Regions from separate parts of the Streptomyces sp. NPDC051662 genome, predicted to be linked through region 4. Evidence: riboswitches for the same ligand, from Rfam matches in the RefSeq annotation. Region 4 holds a riboswitch; each other region holds the start of a gene.
What was found. Region 4 has a riboswitch for cyclic di-AMP ahead of AB0M67_RS29245 (LysM peptidoglycan-binding domain-containing M23 family metallopeptidase). Riboswitches for the same ligand answer to the same signal wherever they lie in the genome.

Region 1: another riboswitch for cyclic di-AMP. It lies ahead of AB0M67_RS34920 (transglycosylase SLT domain-containing protein); the one in region 4 lies ahead of AB0M67_RS29245 (LysM peptidoglycan-binding domain-containing M23 family metallopeptidase).
Region 2: another riboswitch for cyclic di-AMP. It lies ahead of AB0M67_RS25055 (transglycosylase family protein); the one in region 4 lies ahead of AB0M67_RS29245 (LysM peptidoglycan-binding domain-containing M23 family metallopeptidase).
Region 3: another riboswitch for cyclic di-AMP. It lies ahead of AB0M67_RS09885 (M23 family metallopeptidase); the one in region 4 lies ahead of AB0M67_RS29245 (LysM peptidoglycan-binding domain-containing M23 family metallopeptidase).

Annotation. Positions count from the first base shown of each region.
Region 1 is NZ_JBFAZD010000031.1:61,245-66,082, forward strand. It holds gene AB0M67_RS34915 (NAD(P)-dependent oxidoreductase) at 1-781, shown strand, start outside; cyclic di-AMP (ydaO/yuaA leader) riboswitch at 1,470-1,624, shown strand; gene AB0M67_RS34920 (transglycosylase SLT domain-containing protein) at 1,629-2,459, shown strand; gene AB0M67_RS34925 (amino acid permease) at 2,566-3,873, opposite strand; gene AB0M67_RS34930 (SAM-dependent methyltransferase) at 4,141-4,838, opposite strand, start outside.
Region 2 is NZ_JBFAZD010000015.1:198,022-202,859, reverse strand. It holds gene eno (phosphopyruvate hydratase) at 1-946, opposite strand, end outside; gene AB0M67_RS25055 (transglycosylase family protein) at 1,258-1,974, opposite strand; cyclic di-AMP (ydaO/yuaA leader) riboswitch at 1,979-2,154, opposite strand; gene AB0M67_RS25050 (transglycosylase family protein) at 2,419-3,405, opposite strand; gene AB0M67_RS25045 (cytochrome P450) at 3,553-4,833, opposite strand.
Region 3 is NZ_JBFAZD010000004.1:469,594-474,431, forward strand. It holds gene AB0M67_RS09875 (MerR family transcriptional regulator) at 49-795, shown strand; gene AB0M67_RS09880 (PP2C family protein-serine/threonine phosphatase) at 1,075-2,217, shown strand; cyclic di-AMP (ydaO/yuaA leader) riboswitch at 2,502-2,655, shown strand; gene AB0M67_RS09885 (M23 family metallopeptidase) at 2,667-3,692, shown strand; gene AB0M67_RS09890 (aldo/keto reductase) at 3,792-4,736, shown strand; gene AB0M67_RS09895 (PrsW family intramembrane metalloprotease) at 4,796-4,838, opposite strand, start outside.
Region 4 is NZ_JBFAZD010000020.1:132,105-136,942, forward strand. It holds gene AB0M67_RS29235 (STM4011 family radical SAM protein) at 1-346, shown strand, start outside; gene AB0M67_RS29240 (SGNH/GDSL hydrolase family protein) at 336-1,160, opposite strand; gene AB0M67_RS29245 (LysM peptidoglycan-binding domain-containing M23 family metallopeptidase) at 1,331-2,386, opposite strand; cyclic di-AMP (ydaO/yuaA leader) riboswitch at 2,391-2,582, opposite strand; gene AB0M67_RS29250 (tyrosine-protein phosphatase) at 3,011-3,817, shown strand; gene AB0M67_RS29255 (DUF6126 family protein) at 3,842-4,042, opposite strand; gene AB0M67_RS29260 (XRE family transcriptional regulator) at 4,066-4,689, opposite strand; gene AB0M67_RS29265 (aspartate aminotransferase family protein) at 4,770-4,838, opposite strand, start outside.

The DNA.
Region 1 (4,838 bases), on a different contig from region 4:
GGGCGACGGCGAGGACGGCTGCGTCCGGTTCGTCACCGGCGATCTGAGCGAGGCGAGGACGGTTACGGAGTGCTTCGCCGCGACCCGGGAGGCGGCGGGGGAGGACGGTGTGTTCGCCGGGGTCGTCCATCTCGCGGCGTACCCGGCGCCCGGCATCGTGTCGGAGGACGAGACCCTGCGCGTCAACGTCCTCGCCGCCTATCTGGTGTTCCAGGAGGCCGGCCGCCTCGGTGTGCCGCGCGTCGTCGGCGCCTCCAGCGCGTCGGCCGTCGGCATCGCGTGGGCCGACCGGGATCTGCACCCGGTATATGTCCCCGTCGACGAGGACCACCCCGATCTCACCGTCGACTCCTATGGCCTGTCCAAGGTCATGTCGGAGAAGGCCGCGGAGTTCACGACCCGGCGCCACGGCACGGTCACCGTCATGCTGCGGTTCCCGTTCGTCGGCGCGGGCGCCCGGCTGCGGGAGCGGCTGGCCGAGGTGCACGGCGACCCCGCGTCCAACCGCCGGGAACTGTGGGGGTGGCTGCACACCCCGGACGCCGCCCGAGCCGTACGGGCCGCCCTGACGGCGGACCTCACCGGCCACCATGTCGTCAATGTGGCCGCGCCCGACAGCGCCGCCCTGGAGCCCACCCGGGAACTGCTGGCGGCGTACCACCCCACCAGCGAGATCCGGGGCGCGCTGGACGGTCACGCGTCGCTGTTCGACACCACCCGCAGCCGCGCACTCCTCGGGTTCACCGCGGCGGGGCGGGAGGAGATCGCGGAGACGGACTGAGCTTCGCGCCGCCGCCCGTGAAGCGGGCGATCAGGCGCCGGGTCACCGACGGGTGGTGGCGCTGCCGGAGGGCAACTCCGGCAGCGCCACCACCCGTCTCACGTTTCCGCCGCGAACTTCCTTTTACTGAAAGGGCAGTCGTCGCATTCGATCAGCTCTTCGGTGAAAGGCCGCCACAGAACTGCCACATGACCCGTGGTCGGGTTCGTATGTGAGAGTGAGTCAGAAACGCGCTCGCGGCTCCGCCAGTAATGGCGCCGAGTGGTACGACGGGTGGATCAATGGCCGCGAGAAGCGGCCCGCCAGGGCCCTTGTGGGGGTCGGTCGACAGGTCGGATCCGATACCGCGCACCGCGCCTTTATGGGCGATTTATCTCCGTTCTCCCTGAAGTCCATTTCTGTATCGTTCGCACGGCTTTCCGCTCTCTGTGCACGGTTGTGACCTGGACATTTCCGTCATGCGCGTGATGTGTGTCACGTAAGTACCCGGCTGTCGGCCCGCCCCCTCGTCCATTTCGCGTACGGGGAAGGCGAGTTGAGTTCCCCGGTATCGGGCCGATAACGAGATCATTTCTGGCCGGATTCATGAATTGGATTCCGTTGTGAATTCAGGGCTTGTTTCGCCCGGGCGTCCTCGCTTACGTTCTCGTCACTCCGGATGGAACGCCGAATCCTGCCGCCGTCCGGAAACACACACCCACCCACGCCCGGCAGGAGCGGGGGACCCAGGTAAGTCGCCGATCCGTACTCCGGACCGGCTTGGGGTCAAGCCGCATTCACCATGCGGCCGGGCATCTCCAGCCCGAACCCGACAGCTCACCTCGCAGGCGCAGGAGAGGAATTCGTCATGGCCTCAAAGGCTAAGCACCGTCGTCCCAAGAACAGCCCCGTTGCCAGAGGTCTCGTCACCGCGGGCACGGGCGGTGCCGTACTCGCCTTCCCCTTGCTGGCCGCCACCACCGCCGAGGCTGCCCCGGCGCACACCGCCGCCACCGCCGAGGTGACCCTGACTCCGGCCGCCGTCGTCCAGACGGACACCCCGACGACCTACTCCGTCGTCTGGGGCGACTCGCTCTCCAAGATCGCGGACGAGTACTCGCTGAGCGGCGGATGGCAGCAGCTCTACGAGGACAACCGCGATGTCATCGGCGGCGACCCGTGCTTGATCCACCCCGGTCTCACACTGACGCTGGGAACGGAGTCCGCGTCGGAGGCCCCGGCCGACTCCACAGCCGACTCCACCACTGACACCACCGCCGCCGACGAGGCTGCCGCGCCGGCCGCCGAGGAGAGCGCCGACGCGAGCGCCTCGGCCGATACGGGCGCCGCGGCCACCGCGACCGCCACGACGACCTACGCCGACAACCTCGACGGCTGGATCCGGGAGTCGCTGGACGTCATGGCGGCGCAGGGCATCCCCGGCTCGTACGACGGCATCCTCCGCAACATCATGCGCGAGTCCTCGGGCAACCCGTGGGCCATCAACAACTGGGACTCCAACGCCGCCGCCGGCACCCCGTCCAAGGGGCTCCTCCAGGTCATCGACCCCACGTTCGAGGCCTACCACGTGCCCGGTACGTCGACGGACAGCTACGACCCGGTCGCCAACATCACCGCCGCGTCCAACTACGCGGCCGACCGGTACGGTTCGATCGACAACGTGAACGGCCCCTACTGACAGGCCCTCACACCGCTCACGGCAGGCCGGACCGCCCTCGGGGCCGGTCCGGCCCTGCCGCGTTCCGGGCTTCTTCTCCCCCCCCCGGCTCCCGCGTACCCCGAGGTCAGGCGCGCCGGGCGCGCAGCTCCCGTACCCCCGCCGCCGCCAGGACGAGCGCCGTCGCCCCCAGGGACCAGAGCAACTGCGGGCGCGCCTCTTCATTCGTCAGCATCAGACCGAAGACGACCGCCATCGCGGCGAGTGTGGCCCAGGTCAGCCCCGGGAAGAGCCACATCCTCAGCACCAGTCGCTCCGGTGCCTCCCTCTCGATACGCCCGCGCAGCCGCAACTGCGACACGGCGATCAGGGCCCAGACGAAGAGGAGCACCGCGCCGACCGCGTTGAGCATGTACAGGAAGACCGAGTCGGGCCATTTCAGATTGAGCAGCACCGAGACGAAGCCGAACGCCACGGACGCGAGGACCGCCCGCCGGGGCACACCACCGTCGCTCACCTTCAGCAGGGACCTCGGCGCCTCGCCCCGCTCGGCCAGCGAGAAGACCATCCGGGATGATCCGTAGAGGTTGGCGTTGAGCGCCGACAGCAGGGCCACGAACACCACGATGTTCATGATCTGCCCGGCGGACGGCACGCCGATCGCGTCGAGGACGGTGACATAGGGGCTCAGCCCCGCCTGCTGTGCCGTCCAGGGCAGTACCGTCACGATGACCAGCATCGATCCGACGTAGAAGAACAGGATCCGGAAGACCGCGCTGCGTACCGCCCGGGACACCGAGCGCACCGGGTCGTCGGACTCGGCCGCCGCGATCGTGACGACCTCCAGACCGCCGAAGGCGAAGACGACGGCGAGCACCCCGGAGATGACGCCCTGCCAGCCGTTCGGCAGGAAGCCGTCCTGTCCCGCGAGATGGGTGAGGCCGACGGGATCGGTGTCGGGCAGCAGACCGAAGACGGCCAGCAGCCCGAGGGCCAGGAACGTGACGATCGCGAACACCTTCAGGGCCGCGAACCAGAACTCGAACTCGCCGAAGTTCTTCACGGCGGCGAGGTTCGTACCGGTGAAGAACACCATGAAGAGCAGCACCCACGCCCACTGCGGCACCGACGGGAGCCAGCCGTTCGCGATCCGCGCCGCGCCCGTCGCCTCCACCGCGAGGACGACGACCAGCAGGAACCAGTACAGCCAGCCCGCGCTGAACCCCGCCCACCGGCCGAGCGCCCGCTCGGCGTACACGGAGAACGAACCCGACGCCGGCATCGCGGCCGACATCTCGCCCAGCATCCGCATCACGCACATCGCGAGCGCGCCCGCGATCAGATACGAGACGACGATCCCGGGCCCGGCCATCGCGATGCCGGCCCCCGATCCGACGAAGAGCCCGGCGCCGATGACCCCGCCGAGCCCGAGCATGGTCAGATGGCGCTGCTTGAGCCCACCGGCGAGCGGTATGTGAGCTGTGGCCGTGTAGGCATCTGTCCCGTTATCTCTGCCTATGTCGGCGTTTGTCCGATCGGGCGCTGTCCGGGGTGAGATGTCGGGCGGGTTCTGGTCGTGCATGAGCGGTCAGGCTGCCTTCGGGGCTTGTGGGGGGATCTGCGGCATCCCGCAGTCTCCCCGGACCACGCACCCCCAGGCAAAACGAGCCGGTCTCGACAGAGCGACGGAGCGACGGAAAGGTCAGCGCACGCGGCCGACCGCGGCGTAGATCCCGCTGTCGTAGCCGCCGCTCTCCTCCTCCGTCGGCGCGTCTGTGTCCCGGTACCAGTGCGGGGCCGTGACCAGTCCCGGCTCGGCGAGGTCCATGCCCTCGAAGAACCGCGCCACGCCCTCACGGGTACGGAAGCCCAGCGTGATGCCACCCCGCTTGTACTGCGCGACCACCTGTTCCACGAGGTCGGGGTAGAGATCGGACGCCGCGTGCGAGAGCACCAGATAGCTGCCGGGGGGAAGGGCTTCCACCAGGGTGCCGACGATGTCGTACGGCTTCTCGTCCTCCGGGATGAAGTGCATCAGGGCGATGAGGGAGAGCGCGATCGGGCGGCTGAAATCCAGGAAGCCCTGGGCGTGCTCCAGGATCGCCCGCGGTTCGCGGACATCCGCCTGGATGTAGTCGGTGGCGCCTTCCGGCGTGCTGATCAGGAGGGCCTCGGCATGCCGCAGGACGATGGGGTCGTTGTCGGTGTAGACGACCCGGGCCTTGGGGTTGATCCGCTGGACGATCTGGTGCAGGTTCGGCTCGGTCGGGATACCGGTGCCTATGTCGAGGAACTGGTCGATCCCGCTGAGCGCCAGCCAGGCGGTCGCGCGGCGCATGAAGGCGCGGTTCTGCCGCGCGGCGGCACTCGCCTCGACCGGCAGCTTCGCCCCCACCGCCT
Region 2 (4,838 bases), on a different contig from region 4:
CGAACAGGTCGTCGCCGACGATCTGGACCTTGGTGCCGAGCTTGTCCGTGAGGACCTTCCAGCCGGCCCAGTCGTCCTCGAAGAGCGGGTCCTCGATGGAGACGAGCGGGTACGAGGCGACGAGCTCCTCGTAGTACTCGGTCATCTCGGCGGCCGAGCGCGACTTGCCCTCGAACTCGTACGAGCCGTCCTTGTAGAACTCGGACGCGGCGACGTCGAGCGCGAGCGCGATGTCGCGGCCGGGGACGTAACCGGCCTCCTTGATCGCTTCGAGGATGAGGTCGAGCGCGGCGCGGTTGGACTCCAGGTTCGGCGCGAAGCCGCCCTCGTCGCCGAGACCGGTGGACAGGCCCTTCTGCTTCAGGACCTTCTTGAGGGTGTGGTAGACCTCGGCGCCCCAGCGCAGGGCCTCGGAGAAGGACTCCGCGCCGATCGGGGCGATCATGAACTCCTGGATGTCCACGTTGGAGTCGGCGTGCGAGCCGCCGTTCAGGATGTTCATCATCGGAACGGGCAGCAGGTGCGCGTTCGGGCCGCCGAGGTAGCGGAAGAGCGGGAGGTCCGAGGCCTCGGAGGCGGCGTGCGCGACGGCGAGGGAGACGCCGAGGATGGCGTTGGCGCCGAGCGACGACTTGTCCGGGGTGGCGTCCAGGTCGAACATCGCCTGGTCGATCAGGCGCTGCTCGGTGGCGTCGTACCCGACCAGCTCCGGGCCGATCTGCTCGATGACGGCGAGGACGGCCTTCTCGACACCCTTGCCCTGGTAGCGGTTCTGGTCACCGTCGCGGAGCTCAAGGGCCTCGAACGCACCGGTGGAGGCACCGGAGGGGACAGCAGCACGACCCGTGCTGCCGTCGTCGAGGCCGACCTCGACCTCGACCGTGGGGTTGCCTCGGGAGTCGAGGATTTCCCGGGCTACGACGACGTCGATGGACGGCACGAGCATCTCCTTCTGGGATGTGACGCTTGGAGTGCAGGGTCTCATTGGCCTTGCGACACGAGACTATCCGGCGCGGGGTGATCGGTCGGCCGGTGCCCGCCACCTAAGACGAAATGAGGCCCGATTCCCCCACGCCGGGGCCATGGCCGCCGGAAGGCGGGCCACAGCCGGAACCCCGGCCCGGCGCGTACGGGGGAATACGCGCCCGGCCGGGGCGGTCTCGGGTGGGGACGGTCTCCGGTGCGGCCCGGACGAGGCCGGGTGGGTCAGCTCAGGGGCTCAGGGGCTCAGAGGGGAGCCGTGGCCCGCAGAGGCCCTCAGCTCAGGTGGAGCTGCTGGCCCGGGTAGATCACGTCGGCGTCGCTGACGATGTCCTTGTTCAGGTCGAACAGCTTCTGCCAGCCGCCCTCGACGTCCTCGGCCTTGGCAATCTTGGAGAGGGAGTCGCCGGACTTGACCTTGTACTCGCCGTCACCCTTCTTGATCGTGGCGGGACGGCTCTCGCCGCGCGAGGCCGGCTGGGCCGCGCCGCGCGCGGTCTCCTGCTGCTTCGGCTGCGCCTGCTGCTGCTTGGGGGCCTGCCGCTGGGTCGGCTGCGACTGCTTCTGGGCGGGCTGGGCGGGCTGGGTGCTCTGAGTGGCGGAGCCACCGTCGTACGCGGCCCTGGACAGGCCCACGCCGCAGTTCGGCCACGCGCCCTTGCCCTGGCCGGCGAGGACCTTCTCGGCGACGGCTATCTGCTGGGACTTGCTGGCCTGGTCGGCGCGGGCGGCGTACGCGGTACCGCCGTAGGCGGCCCAGGTGGACGGCGTGAACTGAAGGCCGCCGTAGAAGCCGTTGGCCGTGTTGATCGACCAGTTGCCTCCGGACTCGCACTGCGCGACCTTGTCCCACTCGGCGGCGGTCGCGGCGGAGGCCGAGGTCGCACCGATCAGCGGGGCGGCGACGGCGGCACCGGTGACCCCGGCGAGCGTGGCATAGCGGACGGCCTTCGACGGGCGGCGGTGCTTGCCCTTGCTGGAACGCAGCAGCATGGAACATCTCCCTCACCGACGCCTACGAGGTCAGCTGTCGGGTTCGGGCCAAGTGAGTTGCCCGGCCGTGTGCTCTGTCGCACACGACTTCACCCCAAGCCGGTCCTCGGCCGTCTCTCGACGGCCGGAGCCCGGCACGAACCTTGGGTCCCCCGCTCCTGCCTACGGCGCTTGACGCGTCGGTTACTCCCCCCGACCGACGGCAGGATTCGGCGTGACGGTCGACGGGGCCCGCGGTGCGAGCGGTTCAGACCGTAATCACAGGTCCGCCCATTGTTCAAAGGAGAACATCAAGGAAAAATCGCCCTTACCTCCCCCTTGGATGAACCCATTTACGCAGGTGAGAGACGAAACGACCCAACCGCCCGAGCAAAAGGCCCCAGTTGCGGCGAAGAGACCCTTGTCTCACTTTCGCAGAAGTGGACATAGGGTCTCTAACTGCCGCTACTTCACGCCGAGATCAAGGGTCTGGCCAGGCAGGATCAGATCGGGGTCGGCGCCGACAGTCTCCTTGTTCGCCTCATAGATCGCGGACCATCCGCCGGGCACCTCGCGCTCGTCGGCGATGAGCCAAAGGCAGTCGCCCGCCCGGACCGTGTACTCACCATCCGCCGCGTCCGCGCCTTCCGTTTCGCCCGTCGCGCCGTCGGCCGCACCGCCGGTCGCACCGTCCGTCGCGCCATCCGCCGTACCGTCGGCGTTACGTGTCGATCCGTCACCGCGCGAGGCATGACGGCCGGATTCACGCCCTTCGCCCGAATTGCCCGGTACGGAGTCATCCGGGGCGGCATCGCCGCGGTGCTTGCCCTTGGCGGCGCCCTCACCGGACCCGGCGGAGCCGGAGGACTCGGCGGGAGCGGGCTCCCCCGTACCGCCGGAGGCGGGGGTGTCCGGTGTGGCCGAGGAGGCGTCCGAGGGAGAGGCGCCCCCGGTCTTCCCTGACGATTCAGGAGCCGTCTCAGGAGCCGTCCCGGGCTTCGTCTCAGGTTGCGCCCCGGGAGTCGTCTCCGGCGCGGCCTCCGGCGCCGTACCGGGATCCACGCCCGGCGCGGCGCTGCCCGCCGTCAGCCCGGCGACCGCGGCGCAACTGGCCCATGCCCGCGGCCCCTGCGCGTCGAGGATCTTCTCGGCTATCGCGATCTGCTGCGAGCGGCTCGCGAGGTCGGCGCTGGCCGCGTACTCCGCGCCGCCGAAGTCGTCCCAGGTCTCCTGGGAGATCTGGAGTCCGCCGTAGTAGCCGTTGCGGAGGTCCGCGCTCCACATGCCGCCGCTCTCGCAATCGGCGACACGGTCCCAGGTGGAGGCGTCCGCCGCACTGGCACCGGTGGCACCGAGCAGCGGAATGGCGATCGCCGAGCCGGTCACCCCTGCCGCGACGATCAGAGCGGGGGCCTGGCGAGGTCGACGGTGTCGGCCGTTCCCGGAGCGCATGTGATTGCCTTCCGTGTGACTGATGTTTCGACTGGTGCGTGTGGCGGCTGAGTTTTCGAGAACGTAGCGGTACTCGAACTCCTGTCACAAGTCGATGCAGCGGAGATCACGTCAAAGTCACAGTCTTGACGGACCGTCAGAAAAGCTTCAGTCGGACAATGGCGTGAACTGCACCGGAAGCGTGCGCAATCCACGCATGATGAGCCCTCCGCGCCAGCGCAAATCGGCAGGATCTCCCGCAAGCCGCACGTCGGGCAGCCGGGTCAGCAGGGTGCCGAGCGCGGTCTGCCCCTCCACCCGGGCGAGCGGTGCGCCGAGGCAGTAGTGGATGCCGTGTCCGTATCCGAGGTGCTGATTGTCACGCCGGGAGAGGTCGAGCGTGTCCGGATCCGTGAAGCGCTCGGGGTCACGGTCGGCGGCGGCGAGGACGACCAGGACCGGATCACCCGCCGCGATCCGCTGTCCGCCGAGCGTCAGTGGCTCGGTCGCGTACCGCCAGGTGGCCAGCTCCACGGGACCGTCGTACCGGAGCAGTTCCTCGACCCCCGTCGCGAGCAGGCCGGTCTCCCCCGCTCCGAGCGAGCGCTGGAGCAGCGCACGCTGCTCGGGGTGGCGCAGCAGCGCGAACATGCCGTTGCCGATGAGGTTCACGGTCGTCTCGAAACCGGCGAACAGGATGATGAAGGCCATCGCCGCGGCCTCGTTCTCGGTGAGATGTTCCCCGTGGTCGCCGGCCCGGATGAGTCCGGAGATCAGATCGTCGCCGGGGTCGGCCCTCTTGCGGTGGATGAGGTCGGCGAGATAGCCCCGTATCTTCTTGACGGCGCGCCCGACTCCGCCCCGCGGGCCGCCCGCGTGCCCCGGTTTCGAATGTCGCAGCATCATGCCCGCCCAGTCGCGGAAGTCGTCCTGGTCCTCGCGCGGCACCCCGAGCAGATCGCAGATCGCGTAGATGGGGAGCGGGAACGCGAAGTCATGGATCAGGTCCGCCTCACCCTTCGCGGCGAAGCCGTCGATGAGCCGGTCGGTCAACTCCTGCACTTGCGGCGCGAATTCGGCCACGCGGCGGGGCGTGAACGCCTTGGACACGAGCCGGCGCAGCCGGGTGTGGTCGGGCGGATCGATATTGAGCAGATGTGTCATCAGCTCCGCCTTGCGCTCGCCGGGTATGCCCGTCTTCCCCTTGGCGTGCGCGGGCTCGGCGTGATGCGCGGGGTTCTTGGAGAGCCGAGCGTCGGCGAGTGCCTGCCTGGCGTCCACGTACCGCGTCACGAGCCATGCCTCGACGCCACTGGGCAGCGTGGTCCTGTGCACGGGCGAGTGCTCGCGCAGCCAGGCGTAGGCGGGATACGGATCGGTGGCGAACTCCCAGGTGAACAGCGCGGGAGCGGGTGCGGCCGGGGATATGACGGCGGGCTGGTGGTGCATCCCCC
Region 3 (4,838 bases), on a different contig from region 4:
GCTTCCGCGCTTGACCTTTACGTAACGTCAAGTTCTACCGTGAAAGTCATGGAGTGGTCGATCCAGGAAATCGCGAAGAAAGCGGGCACGACGAGCCGCACGCTCAGGCACTACGGCGAGCTGGGGCTGCTTGAGCCCAGCCGTACGGGCGGCAATGGCTATCGCTACTACGGACAGGACGCCCTGGTCCGGCTCCAGCGGATTCTGCTGCTGCGGGAGCTGGGGCTCGGGCTGCCCGAGATCGCACGGGTCCTCGACGGCCAGCAGGACACCGCCGCCGCCCTGCGCGGCCATCTGAAGCTGCTGGAGCGGGAACGCGAGCGCATCGGGCGGCTGATCGTCTCGGTGCGGACCACTCTCCACAAGACGGAGACAGGGGAGGAACTCATGGCCGAGGACGTATTCGACGGTTTCGATCACACGCGGTACGAGGAGGAGGTGACCCGGCGGTGGGGCCGGGACGCCTACCAGAAGGGCGACCGCTGGTGGCGGTCGCTGAGCGAGGAGGAGCGGCAGGGCTTCAAGGACCAGCACCAGGGCATCGCCAGGGACTGGGGGCGCCTGGCCGCGGCGGGGCTCGCGCCGGACAGCGGCGAGGCGCAGGACGTCGCCCGGCGTCACTGCGACTGGCTCTCCGCCACGGCCGAGCCCACCAGGTCGTATGTCATCGGCGTGACGGCGATGTATGTCGATGACGCGCGCTTCACCGCCGTCTACGACCAGTACGGTGAAGGTACGGCTGTGCTCGTGCGGGACGCCATGAAGGTGTACGCCGAGCGCCACCTGACCGACTGATCCGTTCCGTCGGCCCCGGTGCGCCCGAGCACCGGCGGGGTCGGCGGGCCGGCTCGCCGTAGCCCACTCGGCCGACGGCGATTCGCCGCCCGGGAGGGCAGCGGCCAGCCTGGGTGGAGCGCGGCACCGTCCGCAGCAGTCGGCGGACCGGGCAGGAGACCACTGGTGTGGAGACTGAGGAAGCTCGGAAAGAGCATCGGCGGCAGAGGCCGGCGGGCGGCCGAGGGCGCCGGTCTCCTGGCCACTGACGGAAGGGGCTTCTGGGCGGCCGGCGACAACGTGCGCGGCGGCGGCCGGTATCCGGGCGGACGTGGCGGTACCGGACGCAGGCTGGCGCGGGCGCTGCCCGTGCTGGTGATCATCGCCGGGGTGATCTTCGACCTGGTGACCCCGACGCGGGTCACCGCGTCCCCCCTCTTCGCCGCCGCTCCGCTGATCGCCGCCCCGTTCTACCCGTTGGTCGGCACGCTCACCATCGCCGTCACCTCGTTGGTCGCCGAGGTGGTGCTGCATATCCACGCGGACACCCAGTTCCAGGTGGAGTCGGTCAGCGAAGTGCTGACGGTGCTGGTCGTCTCCCTGCTGGCGCTGTACATCAACGGTGTCGTACGGCGCAGCGGTGAGCGGCTGGCCTCCGCCCGCATCATCGCCGAGACCGCCCAGCGCGCGGTGCTGCCAAGACCGGCCGAGCGGATCGGGGGGCTGCGGATCGCCGCGCGGTACGAGGCGGCGCAGGAGGGCGCGTTCATCGGCGGGGACCTCTTCGCCGTACAGGACACGCCGTACGGGGTGCGCCTGGTGGTCGGGGACGTACGGGGGAAGGGTCTTGACGCGGTCGAAGCGGTGGCGGTGGTCATCGGGTCGTTCCGGGAGGCCGCCGAGCAGGAGAGTTCGCTGGAGGGGGTCGCGCAGCGGCTGGAGCGCGCGCTCAGACGTGAGGGGACGCGGCGGGACGGGCTCGATGTCTTCGAGGGGTTCACCACGGCCGTGCTCGCCGAGATCCCGCACGAGGAGGGTGTGGTGCGGCTGCTCAACCGGGGCCACCCCGAGCCGCTGCTGATGTGCGGAGACGGTGAGGTGCGGATGCTCGCCCCGAGCGATCACGCGCTGCCGCTCGGGATGAGCGAACTGGCCGCGTGGCCGGACCGGGCGGAGCAGGCCATGTATCCGGAGGGCGCGACGCTGCTCTTCTACACGGACGGGCTCACCGAGGCGCGCGATGCCCATGGGGTCTTCTACGTCCCGCGCGAACGGCTCGCCGGACGGGTCTTCCAGGGGCCCGACGAGATACTTCAGGCGCTCATCGACGACGTACGGCGGCACACGGGCGGCGGGAGCCAGGACGACATGGCGCTGCTGGCGGTCAGTCGGCCCTCGGAGGGCGAGCCGGAGCGGCGCAGGACCATGCCCTTGGTGCCATGAGAGGGCCGCGCCCGCCGTCGAAGCCGTCCTCCGGATCGCCCGGCGGGGAGCCCTTGCCACTGTATGTAATCGAGGGGTATCCCTCCGCATAACATTTGACACACCGTCAGAAATGTAGGCCCCCCTGACAGGCCGTCAACTCGCCCGATTAGATTCCCTTACATCCCGGTACGTCCGATGCGAAGTCGTTAACGATCACCCGGAACAGCTTGGAATAAGGGCCGGGTCTCTATTAACGTTCGATAACGCAGCGCGGTCGTCCCAGCCGTCGTCAGAGATGGCACCGTGCGCACGCGCCGAATCCCGCGAGGGAACCGGGGAACCACCAATTGGGGTGAATCGGGTGTCTTTTGCTGCCCTGTGCGGCAGGAGCGCCCGTAGGAGACCTTCCTGCTCCGAACCCGTCAGCTAACCCGGTAGGCGAGAAGGAAGGAAAGGAGCACGCCTCAGTGGCGTCCAACAAGCCTGCCCCCGAAGCCGTCTTCGAAACCCGCACCCTCGGCAGCGAGCCGGACAGGGCGTGGGGGGAATGGAATCCCACCGAGGAGTCCATACGGCCCGTACGCGGCCGGCACCGCGTCGCCAAGCAGCGCGGACTGGCCCGTAGCTCCACGGTCCTCGGCGTCGGCGTCATCGCCGCCGTCGGCGCGGGCGGCATCGCCACCGCGCAGGACAAGCCCGCGGTCTCCATATCCCTGCCCGACGCGATCACGGACAAGCTCCCGGACGCCGCTTCGCTGCCGGGAATGGGCTCGCTCGCCTCGGACGACTCCGAATCCCAGGTGCTCGCCGCCCCGCTCACCACCGCCGGGCTCACGGCCGCCGAGACCGAACAGGGCGCCACCGACGCCGGAGAGGCGCTGCGCGCCCGTATCCTCCAGCAGGCCGAGGCGCAGCAGACCGGGGCCGACGCGGCGCGGAAGGCCGCCGCGGAGTCGGCGGCGGCCGAGCAGGCCGCGGCCGAGGCCAAGAAGCAGCAGACCGACGCCGAGAAGAAGATCGAAGAGGCGAAGAAGAAGGCCGAGGCGGAGGCCAGGGCCAAGGCGGAGAAGGAGCGGCTGGCCAAGCTGGCCGCCAGCTACGCGATCCCCACCTCCTCGTACACGATCACCTCGACCTTCGGGCAGTCCGGCTCCCTGTGGTCCTCCGGGCAGCACACCGGCCTGGACTTCGCCGCGCCGACGGGCACCCCGCTCAAGGCCGTGCACAGCGGCACGATCAAGTCGGCCGGCTGGTCGGGCTCGTACGGGTACCGCACGGTCCTGGAGCTCGATGACGGCACGGAGATCTGGTACGCCCACCAGTCCTCGATCTCCGTCAGCGCCGGGCAGAAGGTCACCACCGGCGAGGTCATCGGCAGGGTCGGCGCGACCGGCAATGTGACCGGCGCCCATCTGCACCTCGAAGTTCACACGGCGGGCGGCGCGGGCCTGGACCCGATGAGCTGGCTGCGCGGCAAGGGCCTCAACCCGTAACCCCTCCCCGAGGGCATTGCCCCTCGGTATTCCCCCATACGGCCCACATGAGGGCGCGGAGCGGAATAGGGCGCCCCCTTCCGGGGATTGCATCCTCCTATGACCGCTCTGCGCCCACTGGGCTCCTCCAATCTGCGGGTCTTCCCGCTCGCCCTCGGCGGCAATGTCTTCGGCTGGACCGCCGACGAGACAGCCTCCTTCGCCGTCCTCGACGCGTACACCGCCGCGGGCGGGAACTTCATCGACACCGCCGACATGTATTCGTCGTGGGCGCCCGGCAACGAGGGCGGTGAATCCGAGACCGTCATCGGCAACTGGCTGGCCTCGCGCGGCAATCGCTCCGACGTACTGATCGCGACCAAGGTCGGCGCGCACCCGCGGTACCAGGGCCTCAAGGCGGCCACCATCAAGGCCGGGGTCGAGGAGTCGCTGCGCCGGCTCCGTACGGACTACATCGACCTCTACTACACGCACTTCGACGATCCCGAGGTGCCGGTCGAGGAGATCATGACCACCCTCGACCAGCTGGTGAAGGCCGGCAAGGTCCGTGCGCTCGGTGCCTCCAACATCGGCGCGGAGCGGTTGGCCGCCTCGCTCGTCTTCTCGGAGCTCGAAGGGCTCGCCCGCTATGTGGCGCTTCAGCCGCACTACAACCTGGTCTCCCGGGACACGTACGAGGGCGAGCTCCTGGACACCGTGCTGCGTCACGGCCTGTCGGTCGTGCCGTACGCCGCGCTGGCCTCGGGCTTTCTCACCGGCAAGTACCGTCAGGGGACCACGGTCGACAGTCCTCGGGCCGGCAGGGTGGCCGAATATCTGGAGTCCGAGCGGGGCGCGGAGGTCCTGACCGCGCTGGACCGGATCGCCGGGGCACGGGACGCCGAGATCGCGACCGTCGCGCTGGCCTGGCTGGCGGCGCAGCCGACCGTGGTCGCGCCGCTCGCGTCCGCGCGTTCGACCGAGCAACTGCCCGCGCTGCTGGCGGCGGTCGACTTTGAGCTGACGCCGGAGGAGCTGGCGAAGCTGACGGCGGCGTCCGCCTGACGCGTCCGCCCGAAGCTCCGTCGGACAGTCCTGTCGGACAGCTCCGTCGGACAGTCCTGTCATTGGCGGTACGGGTTGTAGCCGTCGTAGTCGACGTACGGC
Region 4 (4,838 bases):
GGAGGCCGACCGCTGGACGGCCCTCGATCCGCTCTTCCCCTACAGCCGGGACCCGCACCGCTCGGCCGGTCTGCCCTGCCGGACGGGCGAGTCGGTGATCTCGGTGGACGGCGAGGGTACGGTGCGGCGCTGCCACTTCGTCCGCGCCGAGCTGGGCCGTCTCTACGACGGGTCCTACCGGCGGGCGCTGGCTCCGCGGGCGTGCCCGCTGGCGGTGTGCGACTGCCATATCGGCTATGTGCATCTGGAGACACTGCCGTTGTACGACGTCTTCGCCGGAGGGGTACTGGAACGGGTCCCGGCGGGGATACGACCGGCCGGATCCGCCCCCGGTGTCAGTACTTGAGGGGCAAGAGGTCCGGCCGCTTCGCTTCGACATGATCGCCGGAGGACTCGCCGCGCAGCCGTCGCCCGATCCACGGCACCAGATACTCGCGCGCCCAGTGGATGTCGTCGCGCCGTACCTCAAGCGTCCCGCGCGGCGGCTGTGGCGGCCATGGCTGGTCGGGGTCGGCGGGCACATCGAGTCCGAGCACCTGCGCGGCGCGCAGCGCGACGCGGGTGTGTCCCTCGGGTGACAGATGCAGCCGGTCGCCGTCCCAGGCCCGCCTGTCCTGTACGGACTTGAGCGACCAGAGGTCGAGCACCGGACAGTCGTAGCGGTCCGCGATGGCCCGCACATGGGCGGTGTAGGTGGCGATCTTGCCGCGCAGATGGCGCAGGACGGGTACGCCCCGGGTGTCGAAGCCGGTGGTCACCATGACCGCGCCGACGGCACCGGAGAGATCGGCGACGGCCCGCTCGAAACGTTCGGCGACATCGTCGGGGTCGGTGCCGGGCCGGATGATGTCATTGCCGCCGGCGCAGAACGTCACCAGATCCGGGGCGAGTTCCTTCGCGCGTGGTATCTGTTCGTCGACGATCTGATCGAGGAGCCGGCCGCGTACGGCGAGATTGGCGTACCGGAAATCGCCATGGACAGTGTCCGCCGTCGCACCCGAGACCGGCAGTTGGTCGGCGAGCAGAACCGCGAGGCGGTCCGCCCAGCCGACATACATCCCGTCGGGGCCCGGGTCGCCCACCCCTTCGGTGAAGCTGTCGCCGATCGCCGCGTACGACCCGAGTACGCCATTTCTTCTTGATCTCGAATCGTCTGCCACAGCACCACATCATCCACCGGCAGATGTGACCTACGCGACCGTAAGGAGGGGTTGACGCCGGGTGAGATATGCCATCGGTCAAGTTTCGGCCAAGCGGGAATAGGAGGAAACGGCCGCCGCCCGGCACGGAAAGTGCCGGGCGGCGGAATGGGCTGTCGTGATCCGATGAATCAGACGTTCACGCCGTTCTGCCGGAGGTAGGCCACCGGGTCGACGTCCGAGCCGTAATCGGGGCCGGTACGGATCTCGAAGTGCAGGTGCGGACCGGTGGAATTGCCGGTGGAACCGGAGAGTCCGATCTGCTGACCCGCGCTGACGCTCTCGCCCGCGGAGACCTCCAGGGACGACAGGTGACCGTACTGCGAGTACATGCCGTCGCTGTGCTGGATGACGACCTGGTTGCCGTACGCGCCACCCCAGCCGGCCGACACGACCGTGCCGTCACTGACCGCCTTCACGGGGGTGCCCGAGGAGGCCGAGAAGTCGACACCGGTGTGGTAGCCGCTGGACCAGCTGGAGCCGGAGGCGCGGTACGGCGTGGAGGTCGGGCCGTCGACCGGCGCGGTGAAGCCGGAACCGCTGCTCTGCTCCGCGGGGTCGGCGGCGGGGGCCTCCTCGGGGGTCGAGGCGGCGGGCTCCTGCGTCGAACCGCTCGACGAGGAGTCGGCCGAGGAACTGGCGGAGTCGTCCGAAGAGGTGGAGTCGTCCGAAGAGGTGGTGTCGTCCGAGGAGGTGGCGTCGGCCGACGAGCCGGAGTCGGCCGAGGAACTGGAGGGCTCCGCCGGGGCCTCGGACGGCGCGCTCGCCGCGGCCCGCGCGCCGAGGGTCAGCTTCAGGCCGGGGTGGATCAGCGACGGGTTGTCGCCCACGGCCTCGCGGTTGTCCTGATACAGCCGATGCCAGCCGCCCCGTACATGGTGCTCGACGGCGATCTTGGAGAGATAGTCGCCGGAGACCACGGTGTAGGTCCTCGCGACCTTGGTGGCGGCCTGGGTGGCGATCTGCTTCGTCTCGGCCCGCTGCTGGGCGCCGGACAGATTCTTGACGTTCTGCGCCGAGGCGGAGGCGGCCTGCGGAGCGACGGCGGGGGCGGCCTTCTCCGCGGCGTGCGCGCCGGTGGCGCCGATGAGCGGAAGCGCGATTGCCGCGCCACCCGTGCCCGCGGCGATGAATCCGCGCGAGATCGAATTGGACTTGGGACGGCGGTGCTTACCCTTCGAGGGCATGGCGAATTCCTCTCCGGCGCCTGCGAGGTGAGCTGTCGGGTTCGGGCTGGAGCTGCCCGGCCGCGCGTGGTGCGCGACTTCACCCCGAGCCGTCCGAACTTCCGGATCGGCGTACTACCTGGTTCCCCCGCTCCTGCCACGCGTTGATGGGTGGATGCGAATTCCGAGCGGCGGCAGGATTCGGCGATCCGCTCGGATTGAGGCTGAAGGTAAGCGAGCCGGACGGCCGGAACAAGATGCTGTATTCGGGCGGTGGCGCCCGTTCCGGATATCGCTCGGGATATTCGGTCACCCTGTGTGGATTCCGGTCTCCAATTACCTTACGGAGCAGCAATTCCCCCACCCGATACCGCCACGCAACGTCACGGATATGATCCTGCTCACGGACCGGAGCCCATCTCCCCCGCGACCGGGGCAGGTTATCCGGAATCACCCATTCCGGACAGATGTACATGTGGGCGATATTCATCCGCGATTCATCCGCGCGAGGTGTCCGAATAATGCGCTTCTGACCCCTCAGAGGCCGGGCCGATTGCCACAGGTTGCCTGAGGAACAAATGTCGTAGGGTCAGAAGTCGACATCGTCGGCGAGCCGCGCCGACGGCAGACACGGAGGAGCACGCCGTGACGCAGCAGCTGCCGCAGGTCCCGTCGACAGAGCCCGAGTTGTCCGGCGTGCGCAACTTCCGCGATGTGGGCGGACTGCCGACCACGGACGGCCGGCGGGTGACCCACGGCAGGCTCTTCCGCAGCGGACATCTCGCCAACGCCACCCCGGCCGATGCCGCCTTCCTCTCCTCCCTCGGCCTGCACACGATCTTCGACTTCCGTAACGCCGCCGATCTGAAGCTGGACGGCGCGGACGTGGCACTGCCCGGCGTACGCAATGTGAACCTGCCGCTCACCGATCCGGCGGACGGCGCCGAGTTCTGGCGGATGGTGCGGGACGGCGATCTCGACCAGCTGCGCTCGCTCCTCTCGGACGACAGAGCGGCGACCCGGATGATCGACTCGTACCGGATGATCATCACGGAACGCACCGCCGAGCACAGCCGCGTCCTGCACTCCCTCGCCGAGGACAGCGTTCCGGCACTCATGCACTGCGCGGCCGGCAAGGACCGGGCGGGGCTCTCCATCGCGGTGACCCTGCTCGCGGTCGGGGTGGAGCCCGAGGCGATCCAGGCCGACTATCTGAAGTCGAACGACCCGCACCGCCGCTACCCGATCCAGCGCAGCGACAACTCCCCCACCGGGATGTCCTCGGAGGTGATGGAGCTGCTCAGCCCGCTCTTCGACGCTCGCGCCGAATACCTCGCGGCGGCCTTCGAGACCATCGAGAAGACCTGGGGCACCACCGACCGCTATCTGACCGAGGGTCTCGGGCTCACCCCCGAGACCCGCGAGCGGCTTCGCACCCGCCTCCTCGACTAGATCCTGTCGTCAAAGGGGACGCCGCTACCCCCGCGCACCCATCTCGAAGAGCAGATAGAGGAAGGCCGCGAAGAGATGGCCGGCGATCAGATAGGCGAAGAGCCGGATGACCAGCCCGCGCGGGAACTTCCCCTCTTCCTTCATGACATGACCGGACCCGGCGGGTGTGGGCCGGCCTTCCGGTCCGTCGGCCGGGCCGGGCACGGGGTTCTCTGACTCGGGCATGGTGGCAGACCTCTCTCAGCAGGTCAGCGGCGATGGGCCCCGGCACCGAGGCACAACTCGGCGGCGGGGCTCTGCAGCAGAGTATGGACGAAGAGCAGCTCGGTCCCCTCGGGTCCGGCCGCCGCGATCCGGTGCGGGGTGAGCGAGTCGAAGTGCGCGCTGTCCCCGGGGTCGAGTATGTGGGCGGCGTCCCCGAGGGTCAGCCGCAGCCGCCCTTCGAGGACATAGAGCCACTCCTCACCCGGGTGTACGCGGACGAGGTCGCCCTGCGCCCCGTACGGGACCTGGACCCGCAGGGGCTGCATGGCCCGTCCCGAGCCGCCCGCCTGGTGGTACGTCCAGCCGTCGGCCTCGACCGGTTCCATCCGGTTGGCCCGGACGATCGGATCACGCTCCGGCGGCATCTCCCCGAGCAGCTCGGAGACCGTCGTACCGTAGATACGGGCAAGGCTCAGCAGCATCGGGAGCGACGGCTGTCTGTGGCCGGTCTCCAGCCGGGAGAGATGGGCGGGAGAGAGCCCGGCCCGCCCGGCGGCGGTCTCCAGGGTGAGCCGTCGGCCGCGGCGCAGCTCGCGCAGGCGGGGTGCGACATCGGGCAACTGGTCGGGCAGCCCTTCGGCGGCCTCTCCAGCAGGAGGGGTACTCATACCTTCATTGCGCCAGGAATTTTCCTCCGTGGCAAATTTCTTACCTAGGAGGCAAAAACTCCCGTGGCGCGCTGGAGGCTCTAGCGGTTGGCCACGGCCTGCTTCACCAGGGTCCTGCCGAAGTCCCACATCAGTCCGCCGCCGCCGTG